Regions from separate parts of the Mycobacterium sp. IDUB_37 genome, predicted to be linked through region 1. Evidence: predicted binding sites of a transcription regulator. Region 1 holds the regulator's gene; each other region holds the start of a gene.
The links. The regulator LexA, encoded in region 1, represses DNA repair genes until DNA is damaged. The targets are predictions, from matches to a motif close to CGAACANNTGTTCG.
Positions count from the first base shown of each region.

Region 2: the regulator LexA is predicted to act here: its motif matches at 3,238-3,251, upstream of ruvC (crossover junction endodeoxyribonuclease RuvC).
Region 3: the regulator LexA is predicted to act here: its motif matches at 3,869-3,882, upstream of ACZY1I_RS02485 (error-prone DNA polymerase).

Region 1 covers NZ_JBVAXG010000005.1:269,803-276,090, reverse strand. The annotation lists gene ACZY1I_RS19085 (LGFP repeat-containing protein) at 17-2,320, shown strand; gene lexA (transcriptional repressor LexA) at 2,363-3,085, opposite strand; gene ACZY1I_RS19075 (LysM peptidoglycan-binding domain-containing protein) at 3,391-3,912, shown strand; gene nrdR (transcriptional regulator NrdR) at 4,093-4,554, shown strand; gene ACZY1I_RS19065 (peroxynitrite isomerase) at 4,577-5,071, shown strand; gene ACZY1I_RS19060 (PhzF family phenazine biosynthesis protein) at 5,081-5,767, opposite strand; gene ACZY1I_RS19055 (alpha/beta fold hydrolase) at 5,794-6,288, opposite strand, start outside.
Region 2 covers NZ_JBVAXG010000005.1:135,015-141,302, reverse strand. The annotation lists gene tesB (acyl-CoA thioesterase II) at 1-626, shown strand, start outside; gene pdxT (pyridoxal 5'-phosphate synthase glutaminase subunit PdxT) at 623-1,210, shown strand; gene ACZY1I_RS18325 (YebC/PmpR family DNA-binding transcriptional regulator) at 1,324-2,079, shown strand; gene ACZY1I_RS18320 (DUF2617 family protein) at 2,084-2,602, opposite strand; gene ACZY1I_RS18315 (DUF4178 domain-containing protein) at 2,607-3,152, opposite strand; gene ruvC (crossover junction endodeoxyribonuclease RuvC) at 3,284-3,838, shown strand; gene ruvA (Holliday junction branch migration protein RuvA) at 3,835-4,428, shown strand; gene ruvB (Holliday junction branch migration DNA helicase RuvB) at 4,425-5,477, shown strand; gene ACZY1I_RS18295 (DUF1304 domain-containing protein) at 5,479-5,865, shown strand; gene ACZY1I_RS18290 (ferredoxin reductase) at 5,971-6,288, shown strand, end outside.
Region 3 covers NZ_JBVAXG010000001.1:510,458-516,745, forward strand. The annotation lists gene ACZY1I_RS02460 (APC family permease) at 1-142, opposite strand, end outside; gene ACZY1I_RS02465 (hypothetical protein) at 236-790, opposite strand; partial or broken gene ACZY1I_RS02470 (PE family protein) at 849-1,055, opposite strand; gene otsB (trehalose-phosphatase) at 1,150-2,316, opposite strand; gene ACZY1I_RS02480 (wax ester/triacylglycerol synthase domain-containing protein) at 2,363-3,661, opposite strand; gene ACZY1I_RS02485 (error-prone DNA polymerase) at 3,895-6,288, shown strand, end outside.

The DNA.
Region 1 (6,288 bases):
TCGGCTGGGAGGCTGGGTGAACGGGCATAAGCGCAGATCGAGCAAGCTGATCGGGCGTACGTTGGTCGGCTTTGCCGCCGCCGCGTTGGGCACCGGGTTGCTCCTCGCGCTGGTGGCGCCGACCGCATCGGCGTCCCCGATCGGTGACGCCGAGGCGGCGATGATGGCTGCGTGGGAGAAGGCAGGCGGCGACACGTCGACGCTTGGAGCCAGGAAGGGCGATGTTTATCCGGTCGCCGACGGCTTCGCCTTGGACTTCGACGGCGGCAAGATGTACTTCACGCCCCCGACGGGTGCGAAGTACATGTTCGGACCGATCCTGGACAAGTACGAGTCTCTCGGCGGCCCTGCGGGCAGTGACCTGGGATTCCCCACAATCAACGAAGTGCCCGGCCTCTCCGGACCCGACAGTCGGGTGAGCACCTTCGCAGCCAGCGACAACCCGGTGATTTTCTGGACGCCGGACCGCGGTGCATTCGTAGTGCGTGGCGCCCTCAACGCCGCGTGGGACAAACTCGGCAGTTCTGGTGGTGTGCTGGGGGCCCCGACCGGGGATGAAACCTACGACGGTGAGGTCGCCTCGCAGAAGTTCAGCGCCGGCGAGTTGTCCTGGAACAGGAAGACCAAGGAGTTCGCCACCAACCCGCCAAACCTCGCTGAACAGCTCAAAGGCCTGCAGGTGGCGATCGACCCGACTGCGGCCATAAATATGGCTTGGCGCGCCGCCGGCGGCGCTAAAGGCACGCTGGGCGCCAAGAAAGGCGATCAGTACCCGATCGGTGGGGACGGCATCGCGCAGGACTTCAACGGCGGCAAGATCTTCTACAGTCCTGCCACGGGCGCGAACGCCGTGGAAGGCCCGATCCTGCAGAAATACGAGGCGGTGGGTGGGCCGGTCAGCAGCGACCTGGGTTTCCCGGTCGGAAACGAGGCCGACGGCGGAATCACACCGGCCAGCCGGATCGCTACATTCTCGGCAGCCGACAAGCCGGTGATCTTCTGGACTCCGGATCATGGTGCATACGTGGTGCGCGGAGCCATGAAGGCGGCCTGGGACAAACTCAAGGGTGCCACCGGCAAACTCGGCGCTCCGGTCGGTGACCAGACTGTTGACGGCGACGTGGTGTCGCAGAAGTTCACCGGCGGCAAGATCTCGTGGAATCGCGCCAAGAACAGCTTCACCACGGATCCGGCCAACCTTGCGCCGTTGCTGTCGGGGTTGCAGGTGTCGGGGCAGAACCAGCCCAGCACCACGGCGTCGCCGCCTCCGGGCAAGAAGTTCACCTTCCACTGGTGGTGGTTGGCAGGTGCCGTCCCGGTGGTGCTGCTCGTTGTGATGTTCGTTTTGGTGGTGCTCGGCCTGCGCAGACGTCGTGGCGGCCAGAATGCCCCGGCATTCGCCCCCGACCAGGCTCACCAGGATCACACTGCGGCCGGCGATTTCGACGCAAGTGCCGGGCAGTGGCGGCACGATGACGTCCACGATGACCTCGATTTCGGCTCCGAGCGGTTCCCGCCCGTTGATCTGCATCCCGAGGACCACGCGGTTGTGGATCCTGCCGCCGGGTCCCGGGTCAGCTGGCCTCGAGGCGGTGGTTCAACGCCGGCATCAACCGAGCACGGAACCGACGACGCGTCGTTCGACGACGAGGGATATCGCGAGGTGTATCCGTCGGAGGACGAAGAGGGTACCGAGTACGACGAGTTCGAGGATCAAGACCCCGACTCCGTGGACACGACCACCATTCCGATCGTGACTCGCGGCCCCTTCGGTCAGCCGCTGGACCCAGAACCGGAGGTAGCGGAAACGGTTTCACCGGAAGAGTTCGAGCCGGAATTCGGGGTGCCACGCACCTACGCACCCGAGGTACGGGTGCCGGCGGTTGACCTTCCAGAGTTTGACCCGCATGAAGACCTCCCCGACATCTTCTACCCGGCAGCCGAGTTCGCGGACGAGGAGCTACCCGAAGCGGCGACGTCGGATGCCTCCCCGGAGGGGGACCCGCGGAAGGGCCGGCATGCCGCCGTGGACCCGGCTGCTTTTGCCGCCGCCGCGACCGAGGAGACGTACGCAGCCGCCGCGCCACGGGCGGAGGCGTCACCAGGTGGCGTTGGGGGCAGCGCAGCGGTCCGCCCGACGATTCATCTGCCGCTCGAGGACGATCCGTACCGGGCTCCGGACGGTTATCCCATCAAGGCCAGCGCCCGTTTCGGCTTGTACTACACACCCAACAGCGCGCTCTACCACGACACGTTGGCCGAAATCTGGTTCGCCAACGAAAATGTCGCCCAGGCTAACGGCTTCGTCAGGGCCGACTGAACCGTCAGCCCTTCCGCTTTCGTGGGTCGGAGTCGCCAGTCGCTAGACCTTGCGAATGACGGTTACCACCTTGCCGAGCACGGTCGCGTCATTGCCGGGAATCGGATCGAAGGCGGGGTTGTGCGGCATCAGCCACACCTGACCGCCTGCTCGCTTGAAGGTTTTGACGGTCGCCTCGCCGTCGATCATTGCCGCCACGATGTCACCGTTGTCCGCAACGTTCTGTTGGCGCACCACCACCCAGTCGCCGTCGCAGATGGCGGCTTCGATCATGGATTCGCCGACCACCTTGAGCAGGAACAGGGTTCCCTCACCGACCAACTCACGCGGTAGCGGGAAGACGTCCTCGACAGCTTCTTCGGCCAGGATCGGCCCGCCCGCGGCAATTCGCCCGAGGACGGGGACGTACGTAGGTTCGGGCAATGCGTCCGATCCGGCGACATCGGTGGTCGGCGGTGTCACCACGTCGTCGGCGCCCCGCACATCGACAGCGCGCGGACGATTCGGGTCGCGGCGAAGGTAGCCTTTGCGCTCCAGGGTGCGTAGCTGATGGGCTACCGACGAGGTTGACGTAAGACCGACTGCGTCGCCGATTTCTCGGATGCTCGGGGGATACCCGCGACTGGTGACCGAAGCTCGGATCACGTCGAGGATGGTGCGCTGCCGCTCGGTCAGCACTGAATCGACTGCATGGGGGCGGATGGCGGAAGCCGCGTCGCCGGAACCGCTTCGGTCACCTGCTGAGGTGTCGTTGCTGTCGCGCATAGTTTCGAATGTATCCCTGTCAAGCACAAGAATCAAACATGTGTTCGATCGGCGTGTCGCGTTGCCGGTCACGGGTCTGCGAACTCGCAAAAATAGGTGAATCACAAGTGTGTAACTTCCGGAATGTTGGGGTAATCAAGAGCCACCCAGCTGGTTGCACCGAATGAAAACCTTGTCAAGTCTTGTCAGAGGCGAGGTCTACCGTTTTGCTCGCACGACACGCGTCGCTCAGATGTTCGATATCGAACACGTGAGCGATTAATGTCGAACACACGAGCGAGAAGTAGTTGACCGGAGGGAACGGCATGACACTCATCTACGCGGGCCCGCAGCGCAACTGGAATGCGCAGCGGACGGTGAACCGGCCGGTGCGGTCCGTCAGGCCGGTCGGACCGGTCAGCGAGTCTCCCTCCTACCGTGCCGGCAGAAGCAGAGCGACCAGGCCCGGTCCGGCGCGTCCGGCCGGAACGCCTCTTCGCTACCGCGGCAGCGGAGTTCCGGTGTCGAGGGCTGAGCACGGCAAACGGCCGGTCACGCTGGCGACGACGGTGGGTTTGGCCCTGCTCGCAGGTGTGATCACGCTGTGGCTGGGTTTGATGGCTAACTTCGGGAGCATGATCAACGGCGAGTCAGCCGACTCCTCAGCTCAGGTACCCGCCGCGCTCGCGGTCGTGCGCGTGGAGCCGGGGGAGTCTTTGCAGCAGTTGGCCGCTCGCGTCGCTCCGGGGGCGTCGGTGCGCGATGTCGTCGAGCGCATCCGCGACCTAAACGCACTGAATTCGAACTCGGTGGCGGCGGGGCAGACGTTGATCGCACCCGTCGGCTGACCTGACCAGGGCGGTGGATGCAAGCGCGAACGGACCTGCGAATAGGCCTTAGCGCCAACGGTCCTCGCTGATGGTTTTGAGCGGCGAGGGTTCGTCACTCCGGTGCGCACTGCCGAGAACGCGCGGGTACTCTCGGGGTGTTCCTCGGTACCCCGGGGTCAGCACGGCGAAGGAGCGGCCATGCACTGCCCGTTCTGTCGGCATCCCGATTCGCGGGTGATCGACTCGCGGGAAACCGATGAAGGCCAAGCCATTCGCCGGCGGCGGTCATGTCCAGAGTGCGGGCGTCGGTTCACCACCGTAGAAACGGCGGTGTTGGCCGTGGTTAAGCGCAGTGGCGTCACCGAGCCGTTCAGCCGGGAAAAGGTGATCAAGGGTGTTCGTCGGGCCTGCCAAGGCCGCCAAGTGGATGACGACGCGCTGAATCTACTGGCCCAGCAAGTTGAAGATGCGGTACGGACGGCAGGGCCGGAAGTTCCGAGTAATGAAGTCGGCCTGGCCATTCTGGGCCCATTGCGTGAACTCGACGAGGTTGCCTACCTGCGATTCGCCTCGGTGTATCGGTCTTTTTCCTCGGCTGATGATTTCGAGCGCGAGATCGAGGCGCTACGCGCCCATCGCGGGGTTTCACCTGCGACCTGACGGGTCGCACTAGGCTTCCACCATGCCGGTAGAACTCCACCCTCATCTCGAGGCGTTGGCACCACTGCTGGGCACCTGGGCGGGCCGAGGTGCCGGCGAGTATCCGACGATCGAGCCTTTCGACTACCTCGAAGAGGTGGTCTTCTCCCATGTGGGCAAACCGTTCTTGATCTACGGGCAAAAGACCAAGGCGGTTGCCGACGGCAAGCCGATGCACGCTGAGGCCGGTTATCTCCGAGTGCCCCGACCAGGCGACGTCGAGCTCGTGCTCGCTCATCCCAACGGGATCGCCGAGATTGAGGTCGGTACGTTTTCGGTCGACGGCGACATTATCGAAATCGATTTGGCGACCGGCCCTCTGGGTTTTGTCGGTCTCAGTCCGTCTGCCAAAGAGGTGACTGCGCTTGCTCGTTCCTTCCGAATCGACGGTGACGAAATTTCGTACTCGATGCGGATGGGTGCGGTCGGGCAACCCGTGCAGCATCACCTGGCCGCGGTGCTGCGTCGGCAACGCTGAGCGCCGCGGTCAATCGGCTTGGAGGACACCGTCATTGACGACCCGTCCGGCGACCCGCAACCAACCCTGCTGACCCCAGGTGGTTTCGATGATCGACCCCTTGCCCTGGGTGATTACGAGATCGCGGCCCAGATAGTCGGTCATCCGGATGGCCGCCGACCCCGTCGCTTCGTCTTCGGCCACACCGAGATTCGATGCGAACATCCGGGCGCGCAATGATCCGGCATCCCGATCCACCCAGGCCCACACGTAGTGCGCGATGTCGTCGGGAAAATCGCCGGGGTCGGCGTCGGCAACAGCTTGCGGTGACTCGAAGTCGTGGATGGCGAATTCGGGAGACCATTCCGTGCGCGCACTGACTGCGGTGACATCGCCGTGGTAGCTCACCTGGACCGGGCCGGCCGACAGGTGCAGCGTGTCGATCGGCGTGCCCCGCTCGCGCAGCCACCACGCCGCGCCGACCGTCGGATGCCCGGCGAACGGCAATTCCGTGCGGGGAGTGTGGATGGCGGCGCGCGCGCTCGTCGCACCGGCGCTGGGGATATCGATGAAAATTGTTTCGCTGTAACCCAATTGGGTTGCCAGTCGCTGCCGGTCGTCAGGCTCGACCAGGCTTGCATCGACCACGCCCAGCGGATTTCCGAAGTTGCCGTCCGGGTCGGTGAAAACACGCAACACGGTCACGTCGATGCTCATGGCCCGACTGTATCGACCGGCGCCGATCAGGTAGCGCTGCGCTCGTCGGCTCCCATGGCTTCCAGAACGGCAACGCGAGTGTCGTTGGGTCCCGAAACGGTCCGCTCGCCGCCGCCAGTGCGCAACAACTCGCGAAGCGCTGTTTGGTCGTACTCGGGGGGGTTGGTGGTGTCGATGAAGCGCTGCACGATCTCCAGGAAGCGCGCCGGGTCGTCGTGGAACGGGAAATGGCCGGATTTCTCGAAGATTTCGACTCGCGAACCGGGCATTGCGGCATGTGCCATATGGGCATGACGGACGGGAACCACGACGTCTTCGCTGCCCCAGATGATCTGCACGGGGATGGCCTGCGTCAAATAACATCGGTCGAGCATGGTGACGATCTGTCCGCGCCAGTCCACTACGGCCCGCAAGGTACGGGTGAATGCCGAGGAGGCCGTCGGCTCCGGGAGATCGTCGAGGATTCGCAACACGTTTGGGATATCGCGTCCCAGCGCCGTCGAACCCAGCACCAGGCCGGC
Region 2 (6,288 bases), 130 kb from region 1:
TCATCGTTGAGCGCACGCGTGATGGCGGTTCATTCGCCACCAGGCTGGTCCGGGGGATCCAGCACGGCGAGATCATTTTCAGCATGGGCGCGTCCTTCCAGGTGGACCAGGACGGGATCGAGCACCAGGACGCGATGCCCGCGGCGCCGCCGCCCGACGGTCTGCCCGGCTTGTCTTCGGTCCGGGTGTTCGACGACGCCGGATTCAAGCAGTTCGCGGAATGGGACGTCTGCATCGTGCCGCGCAACAAACTGCAACTGCTGCCCGGCAAGGCGTCCCAGCAGCAGGTGTGGTTCCGGCACCGCGACCCGTTGCCCGACGACCCGGTGCTGCACATCTGTGCGCTGGCGTACATGAGCGACCTGACGTTGCTGGGATCGGCGCAGGTGAACCACCTCGAGGTGCGTGAGCATCTGCAGGTGTCGTCGCTCGACCATGCGATGTGGTTCATGCGGTCCTTCCGGGCTGACGAATGGTTGCTGTACGACCAGTCCTCGCCGTCGGCCGGCGGTGGTCGATCTCTCTGCCAGGGCAAGATCTTCAACCAGCACGGTGAGATGGTGGCAGCGGTCATGCAGGAGGGGCTGACCCGCTTCAAGCGCGGATACCAGCCGCCCAGCCAGTGAGCCCGCCGCTGGTCGGCGTGCTGGCACTGCAAGGCGACACCCGCGAGCACCTCGCCGCACTGCGCGAGGCCGGGGCCGAAGCGATCACGGTGCGCCGCCGCGACGAACTCGATGCGGTTGACGGCCTGGTGATACCCGGTGGAGAGTCCACCGCGATGACCCATCTGCTCCGCGACTTTGACCTGCTGGAGCCGCTGCGGGCCCGCCTGGCCGATGGGCTGCCGGCGTACGGATCCTGCGCCGGCATGATCCTGCTGGCCACCGAGATCCTCGATGCCGGCGCCAACGGACGCGCGGCGCTGCCGCTGGGCGGCATCGATATAACGGTGCGGCGCAACGCTTTTGGTCGTCAGGTCGATTCGTTTGAGGACGATCTCGCGTTCACCGGCCTCGACGAACCGGTGCATGCGGTGTTTATCAGAGCGCCGTGGGTCGAACGGGTGGGTGAAGGTGTCGAGGTGCTGGCGCGGGCGGCCGGTCATCCCGTGGCGGTGCGCCAGGGCCGGACGCTCGCAACGTCGTTTCACCCCGAGATGACGGGGGACCGCCGGGTGCACGCGATGTTCGTCGCCTCCCTGAGGTAGCTGAGGTCAGCCCTCAACCCGAGATGGGCTGGCCATGCTACGACGGCGGGCACGTACACTCGACGGTCGGACTTCACCGCAGGCGAGAAGCAGACAAGAAGAGGTTTTAGGGCATGAGCGGCCATTCCAAGTGGGCTACCACCAAGCACCAGAAGGCCGTCAAGGACGCGCGCCGTGGCAAGGAGTTCGCCCGGCTGATCAAGAACATCGAGGTCGCCGCCCGTACCGGCGGTGGTGACCCGACGGGCAACCCGACTCTGTACGACGCCATTCAGAAGGCGAAGAAGACGTCGGTGCCCAATGACAACATCGAGCGCGCCCGTAAGCGGGGCGCGGGCGAGGAAGCCGGCGGCGCGGATTGGCAGACGATCATGTACGAGGGCTACGCGCCGAACGGCGTGGCGGTGCTGATCGAGTGCCTGACCGACAACCGCAACCGCGCGGCCAGCGAGGTCCGGATCGCGATGACGCGTAACGGCGGCGCCATGGCCGACCCGGGGTCGGTCTCGTACCTGTTCTCCCGCAAGGGCGTCGTCAGCCTGGAGAAGAACGGGCTCACCGAGGACGACGTGTTGATGGCGGTACTCGAGGCGGGCGCCGAGGACGTCAATGATCTGGGTGGCGGCTTCGAAGTGATCTCCGAGCCGACAGACCTGGTCGCGGTGCGGACTGCGCTGCAGGACGCCGGCATCGATTACGAGTCTGCCGAGGCCAGCTTCCAGCCGTCGGTCAGTGTCCCGGTCGACATCGACGGCGCTCGCAAGGTGATCAAGCTGGTCGACGCGCTCGAGGACACCGACGACGTGCAGAACGTGTGGACCAACGTCGAACTGTCCGATGAGGTGCTGTCCGCGCTCGACGAGGAGTAGCGACTCACGGTCGCCAGCGGCTCGTGGTGTGCACCACGGTGCCCCCGGTCCGCAATGGGTGTCGCGGGTACAGGTGCCAGGTTTGCCATCGCCAGCCCGCGCCGTCGGGCGTAGCCGACAGCGCGGTCAGTGCGGCGTCGTCGCCGGGAAATACCCCACCCAGCCATCCGGACTCGGCCGAGCAATGCTCGCGGAGATCACGAGCGAGCCGACGAAATTCCGTTTCGTCAGTTTCGTAAGTACTGGACTCGAGGCGATAGCCGGGCGCTTCGACGTACTCCGGCAGGCTGTCGCCGTGGCTGCCGCCGGCGGTGCATGAGACCTGTTCGGAAAAGGCGCCATGGTCGACGGCGTCCACGGTGACCACGTGTGACGCTCCGAGGACTCCGAGTAGCAGCGCACCGCCATCTGGGTGTTCCAGCCGATAGGTGGCCAGCGGCGGCGGTGCCGCAGCGTTCAGCGCCAGGGCCAACCGGGCACCGGACACGTCGGCCGGGGCAACCATAAGTCGATGAAGTGGCACCGCGCTACCTTGACCGCGCCCGGTCGACGGTGACCTCGCTGGTTAGCAGGCATTTGCCAGTCGAGATCTCCCACGGCATGTCGGCGGTCCAGCGCTCGAAGCAGAGCATGGCGGACTCGTCTGCATTCGCGTAGTCGATGTAGTCCATGATGCCTTCCGCTGGCAGTCCCGTCGTGCCCCCGGATGTGAACCGGGCTCGACCGCGTTCGATCTGTCGCAACGTCTCCCCATCGACCACGTGCTCGGCGCCAGGTCGCAACGTAAGGTCAGGGCGCTTGACCCACCACGTCAGGTCCAGCCGGCCTTCGACCTCGTCGACGCCGAACCAGATCGGCTCCGGGCCGCCGTCCAAGAGGTGCTCCCACCACGCGTATGGACCTCGCCGGTACGTCACCGACCCGAGGACCTTGTAGTCGATACCGTTGTGCCGGACACGCGCGCCGGGGCGCAGGTGGCGGGGGCCGGATCGCCGCTGCTTCAGCGCGTAGCGCAGTACGAGGAGGCACACGATGGACACCGCCACCACGATCGCGATCAGTTCTGTTCCCACGAGAACCTTTCCGTAGTGCGCCCTAACGTAACGCACCCCCGCCGCGTGTCCTACCTGCTGCTGTCGGAGGCGCGAGCTACGCTATCGAACAGCTGTTCGGTACCTTTGAGACGAAATCGTGGGGAGCTGCGGTGCGGGTAATGGGCGTCGATCCTGGGTTGACGCGGTGCGGGTTGTCGCTGGTGGAGAGTGGACTCGGCCGGGCGATCACCGCGCTCGATGTCGACGTGGTGCGCACGCCTTCCGACCTACCGCTGCACCGGCGGTTGCTGGCCATCAGCGAGGTCGTCGATCACTGGTTGGACACCCACCACCCCGACGTGATGGCTATCGAGCGGGTGTTCTCCCAACTGAATGTCTCGACGGTGATGGGCACGGCGCAGGTCGGCGGTGTCATCGCGCTGGCCGCGGCGAAGCGCGACATCGACGTGCATTTCCATACGCCCACCGAGGTCAAAGCCGCGGTCACTGGCAACGGCCGCGCCGATAAGGCGCAAGTCACCGCGATGGTCACCCGGATCCTTGCTTTGCAAGCCAAACCGAGCCCGGCCGACGCGGCCGATGCGCTGGCGCTGGCGATCTGCCATTGCTGGCGGGCACCGACGCTGGCCCGGATGGCGGCTGCCGAGGCCCAGGCCGCGCTGCAGCGCGATAAGTACCTGGCCAAGCTGAAGGCCGCCCGATGATCGCCTCGGTCCGTGGGGAAGTCGTCGATGTGGCTCTCGACCACGCGGTCATCGAGGCGGCGGGCGTCGGTTACCGGGTGAACGCGACGCCGTCGACGCTGGCGACGCTGCGGCAGGGCACCGAGGCCCGGTTGATCATCGCGATGATCGTCCGCGAAGACTCGATGACGCTGTACGGCTTCTGCGACAGCGAGACGCGGGACCTGTTCCACACGCTGATGTCGGTCTCCGGCGTCGGCCCCCGGTTGGCGATGGCGACCCTGGCTGTTTATGACGCAACGACGCTGCGTAAGGCGCTGGCCGACGGCGACGTCACCGCGCTGATCCGGGTGCCGGGCATTGGCAAGCGCGGCGCCGAGCGGATGATTCTGGAATTGCGCGACAAGATCGGTGTGCTGAGCGGGTCGGGCGCGGTCCCGGCGGTGAACGGCCACGCGGTGCGCGGGCCGGTGATCGAAGCGCTTGTCGGCCTGGGCTTTCCGGTCAAGCAGGCCGAGGAGACCACCGACAAGGTGCTGGCCGCCGATCGGGACGCCAACACGTCGGCCGCGCTGCGGGCCGCCCTGTCGGTGCTGGGTAAGACCAGGTGAACGAGGCGGACGACTTCGAAGACCGCGACGTCTCACCCACGCTCGCGGTCGGCGAGGGCGATATCGACGGCGGCCTGCGGCCCCGGTCACTGCGCGAGTTCATCGGTCAGCACCGGGTTCGTGAACAGCTACAGCTGGTCATCGAGGGAGCGAAGAACCGCGGCGGTACGCCGGATCACATTCTGTTGTCCGGCCCACCGGGGTTGGGCAAGACATCCCTGGCGATGATCATCGCCGGCGAGCTGGGTTCGGCATTGCGGGTGACATCGGGGCCCGCGCTGGAACGCGCGGGCGACCTGGCCGCGATGCTGTCGAATCTGGTCGAGCACGACGTGCTGTTCATCGACGAGATCCACCGCATCGCCCGGCCGGCGGAAGAAATGCTGTATTTGGCGATGGAGGACTTCCGGGTCGACGTGGTCGTCGGAAAGGGACCCGGCGCGACGTCGATTCCACTCGAGGTCGCGCCGTTCACCTTGGTCGGCGCCACCACCCGGTCGGGCGCCCTGACGGGTCCGCTGCGCGACCGGTTCGGGTTCACCGCGCATATGGATTTCTACGAACCGGGCGAGCTGGAGCGGGTGCTGGCGCGCTCCGCCGGCATTTTGGGGATCGAGTTGGGCGTTGAGGCCGGCGCGGAAATCGCGCGCCGGTCGCGCGGAACGCCGCGCATCGCCAACCGGTTGCTGCGCCGGGTCCGCGACTACGCCGAGGTGCGCGCTGACGGCATCATCACCCGCGATGTCGCCAATTCGGCACTGCAGGTCTACGACGTGGACGAGCTGGGGTTGGACAGGTTGGACCGGGCGGTCCTGACGGCGCTGACTCGCAGCTTCGGCGGCGGGCCGGTTGGAGTGTCGACGCTGGCGGTTGCGGTGGGGGAGGAGGCGACCACCGTGGAAGAGGTGTGCGAGCCTTTCCTGGTGCGGGCCGGCATGGTCGCGCGCACGCCGCGAGGCCGGGTGGCGACAGCGCTGGCCTGGACGCACCTGGGAATGACGCCCCCGGTGGGAGCCTCGCAACCCGGATTGTTCGATCAGGAGGTCTGAAATGGTCATCGCCGCTTTGGTGTTCGCCGGTCTGGCTGCGGTTTTGCACGTCTACATCTTCGTGATGGAGTCATTGACCTGGACCTCGCCGCGCACCCGGGCGACGTTCGGCACCACGCCGGAAGAGGCCGAGACCACCAAGCTGCTGGCGTTCAACCAGGGTTTCTACAACCTGTTCTTGGCGATCGTGACCGGGATCGGCATCGCTGGGGTAGCGACGGGGCACTGCGCCGTCGGGTCCGCGCTGATTTTCGCGGGCGTTGGTTCCATGGCCGCGGCCGCGGTGGTTCTGCTCCTTGCGGCGCGGGACAAGGCACGTGCCGCGGTGACCCAGGGGCTGTTTCCGACGATCGCAATCGTGCTGCTCCTGATCGGTCTGCGGTCCTGACGGCCGTTACCGAATTGGACGGTTTAAGTCCGTCTCGGATGGGTACTGTGTGCTGAGTCACGTTGCTTCTCGGCGTGTCGGCTTCTCAGTGAGAGCGAGGGACCAATGCCGGAGCGTGGATCAAAGGTTGCGTTGCCGGGGCTGGCCCGACTTGCGGTAAGAGGCCTCGGATACTTCACTTGGCCGCTGAAAATCGACGACTACCTCGAGTTGATCACCCCGCTATGGTCGGTCGAGGAATTACGCGGCCGCATCGAACGGGTGCACCGAGAAACCGACGATGCGGTCACCGTTTTCATCACCCCGGGGTTCCGCTGGATCGGCCACGAGCCGGGTCAGTACGTGCGGATCGGGTTCGACGTGCAAGGCAAGCGGCATTGGCGGGCCTACTCGTTGAGCAGCGATGCCGCACGTCCGGACGGA
Region 3 (6,288 bases), on a different contig from region 1:
CGGCCAGAATGTAGGCGACTGGCGCTAGGGGACCCGCGAGCTTGATGACCGCACCGGGCGTCAGGAATATACCTGCGCCGATGACCGCATTGATTCCGAGCATGACGATGCTCCAGAAGCCAAGCTTGCTGATAGCGCGCACTCCTATCCGCTCGGGTTCAGGCGCCCAAACTTCAAGACTGGCACAGCCGTCGTTCCAGGCCCACCGCCCCTGGCTATTGGGAGTTGGCGGGTACTAGGCGTCTTCGCCGGCGCTGCCGCTCAGGAAGCCTTGCGAGCCGGCGCCTCCACCCTTACCGATGCCGCCGCCGGAACCCCCGTCGTTGCCGAACGGGCTACCAACGGGGCCGGCATTGGCACCGAGCCCGCCCGCGCCGCCGGCGGCGCCGCTGTTGCCGGCGTTGCCGTCGCCGGTGCCGGCAATGGTGCTGAGAATGCTGCCCCCGCCACCCCCGCCGCCGGTCCCGTTGCCACCTGTCCCGCCGGTGCCACCGCTGGGCGGCAGGGCGGTGGAGAAGTTCGCAACATTGCCGCTATTGCCGCCGTTGCCGGCAGTGCTTCCGGCGGACGCGGCCCCGCCGCCCCCGCCGCCGCCGCCAGCCACAGCGGCCTGTCCCCGGGCAGCGCCGCCCGCTCCGCCGCCCCCGCCGGCGCCGGCCATTCCGCCGGCGGTACCGGCAGCGGCGTCACCCGAGCCACCGCCGCCACCGCTGCCGCCTGTACCGGTAGCTGCGCCGAAGCCCGTCGTCGAACCGGTACCGCCGGTACCGCCGATGCCGCCGCCCCCCACCGGCGCCGCCGCTGCCGGAAGCTCCGAGACCGGCGCCAGCGCTGCCGCCGATGCCGCCGGCCTGTGCGCTCAATGCCTGATAGGCCTGGCCGTGGGCGCCGAACAGGGCAGAGATGGCCACCGACACCTCGTCGGCGGCGGCCGCTTGCACCTGCACCGTCGGGGCCAGCGCTGCCGCGGTCGCTTCGCCGATCGCTGATCTGATTTCGGCCAAATCGGCGGCCGCAGCGGCCACCAATTCCGGACTCGCTAATACAACCGACATGGCAGCCTCCCGATTGGCTGACGGGGAGCGTATCGCTCATCGCGAGCCGCTCGCGACATTTTGGCCGACTGCGCCAGAAGTGAAGTGCTGCTGCCTAATTTACGCCTGCGTCAGATAATTGGCCGGCCAGTCGATCAGTGAACTCGGCAGCATCGGCGGGGCTGTCCAGGGCGAACAGCGCGGCGGTGGCCCGATCGCCATCATCGTTGTGCCGCACCAAGATTGGCACGCCACCATCGCGTACGGCGTCGAAGGCGTCCTCATCGGTGATGTCGTCGCCCAGATAGATCGGGACCAGCGGGGTGGATCCCTCGCCACGTAAATGGTCGATCACCCAGTGCAGTGTTTTCCCTTTGTCCCAGTCGAGGTCCGGGCGTAACTCGATGACTTCGCGGCCAGTTGTCACCCGCAGCGCATCCCGCTGGCCGGCGGCGCGCACCGCTGCGGCTACCTCGCCGACCCTGTCCCGCGCGGCGTTGCGGTAGTGCACGGCCACGCCAAAGCGCTTGTGTTCTATCACAACCCCGGGAATCGCCCCGATACGTTCGCGCAGCTGGGCCGCGGCCTCTTCCAGCACCGGTATGGCCGCCGCTGCGGCCTCGTTCTGGTGGTGCGTGCCGTCGGGCGCGGTCAGTTCAAATCCGTGACTACCGGCGTACCAGATGCCCGGCAGCCCGACGCGCTTGGAGACATCGGAGAGATCGCGGCCGCTCAGAATGGCGACCGGGCAGCGGGCCGCCAGCCGCTGCAGTGCTTCGGCCGCACCCGCGACGGGTCTGGCCGCATCCGGATCATTCACGATGTCCGACAGGGTGCCGTCGAAGTCGAAGAACACCGCGGGTGCCCGGACGGCAAAGCCGGCGGCAAGGGTCAGGGCTTGCAAGGCATCCGGAAGCTCGGACATCCTGAGGTCGCCCGTTCGTACGTCGATCTCGCTGAGGTCGGCGACCACGGCGTCGGCGCCAGCCGACGCCGAGTGTCCGGCATCGACCCCGATCACCAAAGCGAATCCCGCCTCGCGTGCGGCGGTTGCCGACGACGCACTCGACGCAACGACGGCGCACCGCCCCGGCAGCACGGCCAGGTGCCCGGCCGTCTGGAGCAGGGCGGCCCGGTAGCCGACGTCGGAGGCGAATGCTTCGGTGCCGACGCGGGCGTCGTGCAATCTGGCAACAAATGCTGCCTTGCTACCGGGGGACGAGGTCAACGCCGCGTCGAGCAGCACCGCGTCGTGGCGGCGTGGGTCGATGGTGAGCGACATGGTCCCACCCTCTCACGGTGGGAATCTCTAGTCGTCGGGTCGGGGGTCAGTGCCGCACGCGTACCGGCGGTGCTGACGGCCGCCACCGAATCGCGTTGTTCGGCAATGCGCGGGACGGGCGCTTGCGTCGGCGGTCGAACAGCAGGACCGAATCCTGGCTGAGCGCCACCAGGCGAGCCATCCCCAGTTCGATGCCGGCGGCGAGCTGCTCCATGTCGGGGACGGCGTCGTAGTCGGCCGTGATGCCGAATACCAACTCGTCGCCATAGCTGAGCACGGCAACCCCGGTGCTCAGCTGCAGAGCCGTCGGCGGGATGGGCAGCACCCGATCCATGCGTTGGCCCAACAGCCGCAATCGTTGTCTCGGACCGGGGGCGTTGGTGGCCAGCGTCACGATGTCTTGCCGGCGCAACCGGGTCAGCGCCTGAAAGGCCTTGGTGCACAGATCGATCGGGGAGAATCCGTTGCTTGGCTGAGTGGTGTGTTCGATTCGGCTCCGGCTGTGCACCGCGCGTAGTTGCCGAATCGGGTCGATGTGTTCGACGGGGAGGTAAGGCAGTGCGGGTGCCAGGGTGCGCAGGGAGTCCGCGCGCGGCTGCTCGCCATTGCGCACCAGGACGCTGCGGAATCCTTCGGTGATCGCGGCGAGCGCAACATCATTGGTGGTGACGCCGAACTTGCGCGCCACGCTGTCGACGGCGGCGCGGGGGATACGCACCGTGCGGTAGCGACGCATCGTGGTCGCCGGATCGGCCGCCGGCCACATCACGCCGGCCGCGGTGACCAGACTGGTGGCGGTGCCGGTGACGACGCGCGTCGCAGCCTTGAGCACGCCGACCGGAGCCTGCAACAGGGTGTCGGTCCAGCTCGGCCCGTCGCCGGACGGAGATGAAATCTGCTTGGCGGCAGTGCTATTGGTGAAGGTGTCACTTTCGGCGTCGTCGCAGAGTCGGGTCAGCAGATGGGCGGCCGAGATGTCGCCGGCGATGCTGTGGTGGATCTTGATCAAGACCGCCCATTGATTGTCCTTGAGACCCTCGATGATCCAGCACTCCCACAGTGGTCGATCGAGATCGAGCGGGCGTTCCAGTGCGTATGCGATGGCCTGAAAAAGTTCCGCCTCGTCACTGGGCGCCGGGAGCGCCACCCGTTGCACGTGTCGGGTGACGTCACAGGCCTGCTCGAAGCTGGGCTGAAACCGTTCTGCCAGTAGTTCTTTGATGAGTTCGTAGTCGGGGACAGCACCGTTGACGACGGCGACCGCGCCTAGTGCCATGCTCGAGTGCTGATCCGAATCTGCTGCTCCGAAGATCCCGGTGTCCGTCGTGGTCAGTTGCTTCGTCATTGCCGGCCCCCACTGCTTTTTTTAATGTGTACCAGTATCGGGGTGCAGCTTGCACGGCGGTAGGTCTGGCAGGTTAAGAACATGTTTTCTACTTAAAGATGGCTTTAACTGCGGCGATGACACTCGCGGCGGTGTTGGCCGCAAATTGTTGCACGTGCGTTTTAAGACTGTTCAGAAGCTGTTCTCGTCACCCATGCCCTAGTTTATCGAACAAACGTTCGATAGACTAGGGCATGGGTTGGCACCACGGACCGCCGAGCTGGGCCGAGATGGCGCGGGTTCTCGAAGGCAAGCCGCGCCATGCCGGGACGGAGGTCCCGGCCGGCCCCGCTGAGGATGGTCCGCTGTCGCAGAAGCGCGGCACCTACACCGCGGAACCACGTGGGCAGCGGAGCCGTTCGTCCATCGCGTATGCCGAGCTGCATACGCATTCCGCGTACAGCTTCCTGGATGGGGCCAGTACGCCGGAGGAGTTGGTCGAGGAGGCCGCCCGGCTGGATCTGCGTGCCATCGCACTGACCGACCATGACGGTCTGTACGGGGCGGTGCGTTTCGCTGAAGCGGCGGTGGAGCTAGGCGTGCGCACCGTGTTCGGTGCCGAGTTGTCTTTGTCGTCGGTTGCCCGCACCGAGCACCCGGACCCGCCCGGGCCGCATCTGTTGGTGTTGGCCCGCGGGCCCGAGGGGTACCGCCGGTTGTCCCGGCAGTTGGCGGCAGCGCATCTGGCCGGCGGTGAGAAAGGCAAGCTGCGCTACGACATCGACGTGTTGACCGAGGAAGCCGGCGGACACTGGCACATTCTCACCGGATGTCGGAAAGGGACTGTGCGTCAAGCACTTTCCGACGGCGGTCCGGAAGCGGCCAAGCAGGCGCTGGCCGACCTGGTGGACCGGTTCGGCGCCGGGCGGGTCAGCATCGAATTGACTCATCACGGCCAACCGCTCGACGACGAACGCAACGCGATACTGGCCGAGTTGGCGCCGCATTTCGGTGTCGGTGTCGTCGCCACCACCGGAGCGCATTTCGCTGATCCGTCCCGTCGCCGGCTGGCCATGGCGATGGGAGCGATCCGGGCCCGGCAGTCTCTGGACGGCGCTGCGGGATGGCTGGCCCCGCTGGGCGGTTCGCACCTGCGGTCCGGTGAGGAGATGGCCCGGCTGTTCGCCCACCGTCCCGAGGTGGTGACGGCGGCCGCCGAACTCGGCGAGCAGTGTGCGTTCGGTCTGGCTTTGATCGCGCCGCAGTTGCCACCCTTTGACGTGCCGGACGGGCACACCGAGGACAGCTGGCTGCGTTCGTTGACCATGATCGGCGCCGCCGACCGCTACGGGCCGGCCGGGCGTGCCACGAAAGCCTATGCCCAGATCGAGCACGAATTGAAAGTGATTGCGCAACTGAAATTTCCGGGCTACTTCCTGGTGGTGCACGACATCACCCGGTTTTGCCGGGAAAACGACATTTTGTGTCAGGGGAGAGGGTCCGCGGCCAATTCCGCGGTCTGCTACGCCCTCGGGGTGACCGCTGTCGATCCGGTGGCCAACGACTTGCTCTTCGAGCGGTTTTTGTCGCCCGCCCGCGACGGGCCACCCGACATCGACATCGACATCGAGTCGGATCTGCGGGAGAACGTCATCCAGTACGTCTACGACAAGTACGGACGTGACTACGCGGCCCAGGTCGCCAATACCATCACCTACCGGAGTCGTAGCGCGGTGCGTGACATGGCGCGCGCGCTGGGTTTCTCGCAGGGGCAACAGGATGCGTGGAGCAAGCAGATCAGCCACTGGTCTGGGCAGCCCGCCGACATCGAGGGCATCCCGGAAGGTGTCGTCGACCTGGCCAACCAGATCCGGAACCTGCCTCGGCACATGGGAATTCACTCCGGTGGCATGGTGATCTGCGACCGGCCGATCGCCGATGTGTGCCCGGTGGAGTGGGCGCGGATGGAGAACCGCAGCGTTCTGCAGTGGGATAAAGACGATTGCGCGGCAATCGGTTTGGTGAAGTTCGATCTACTGGGGCTGGGCATGCTCTCGGCGTTGCACTACGCCAGAGACTTGGTGGCCGAACACAAAGGCCTGGAGGTGGACTTCGCCCGACTCGACCTCTCCGAGCCCGCGGTGTACGAGATGCTGTCGCGGGCCGATTCGGTCGGGGTGTTCCAGGTGGAGTCGCGGGCCCAGATGGCGACGCTGCCGCGGTTGCGGCCCCGGGTGTTCTACGACTTGGTGGTAGAGGTCGCGTTGATCCGACCCGGTCCTATTCAGGGCGGATCGGTACACCCGTACATCCGGCGTCGCAACGGCATCGACCCCGTCGTCTATGACCATCCGTCCATGGAGTCTGCCCTGCGAAAGACGCTGGGCGTGCCGCTCTTTCAGGAACAGCTGATGCAACTGGCGGTCGACTGCGCCGGCTTCTCGGCCGCCGAGGCCGACCAGTTGCGGCGTGCCATGGGTTCCAAGCGTTCGACCGAACGCATGCGACGACTACGCGACCGCTTCTACGACGGCATGCACAGGTTGCACGGCGCCGACAAGGAGGTGATCGAGCGGACCTACGAAAAGCTGGAGGCGTTCGCCAACTTCGGCTTTCCCGAAAGTCACGCGCTGTCCTTTGCGTCGCTG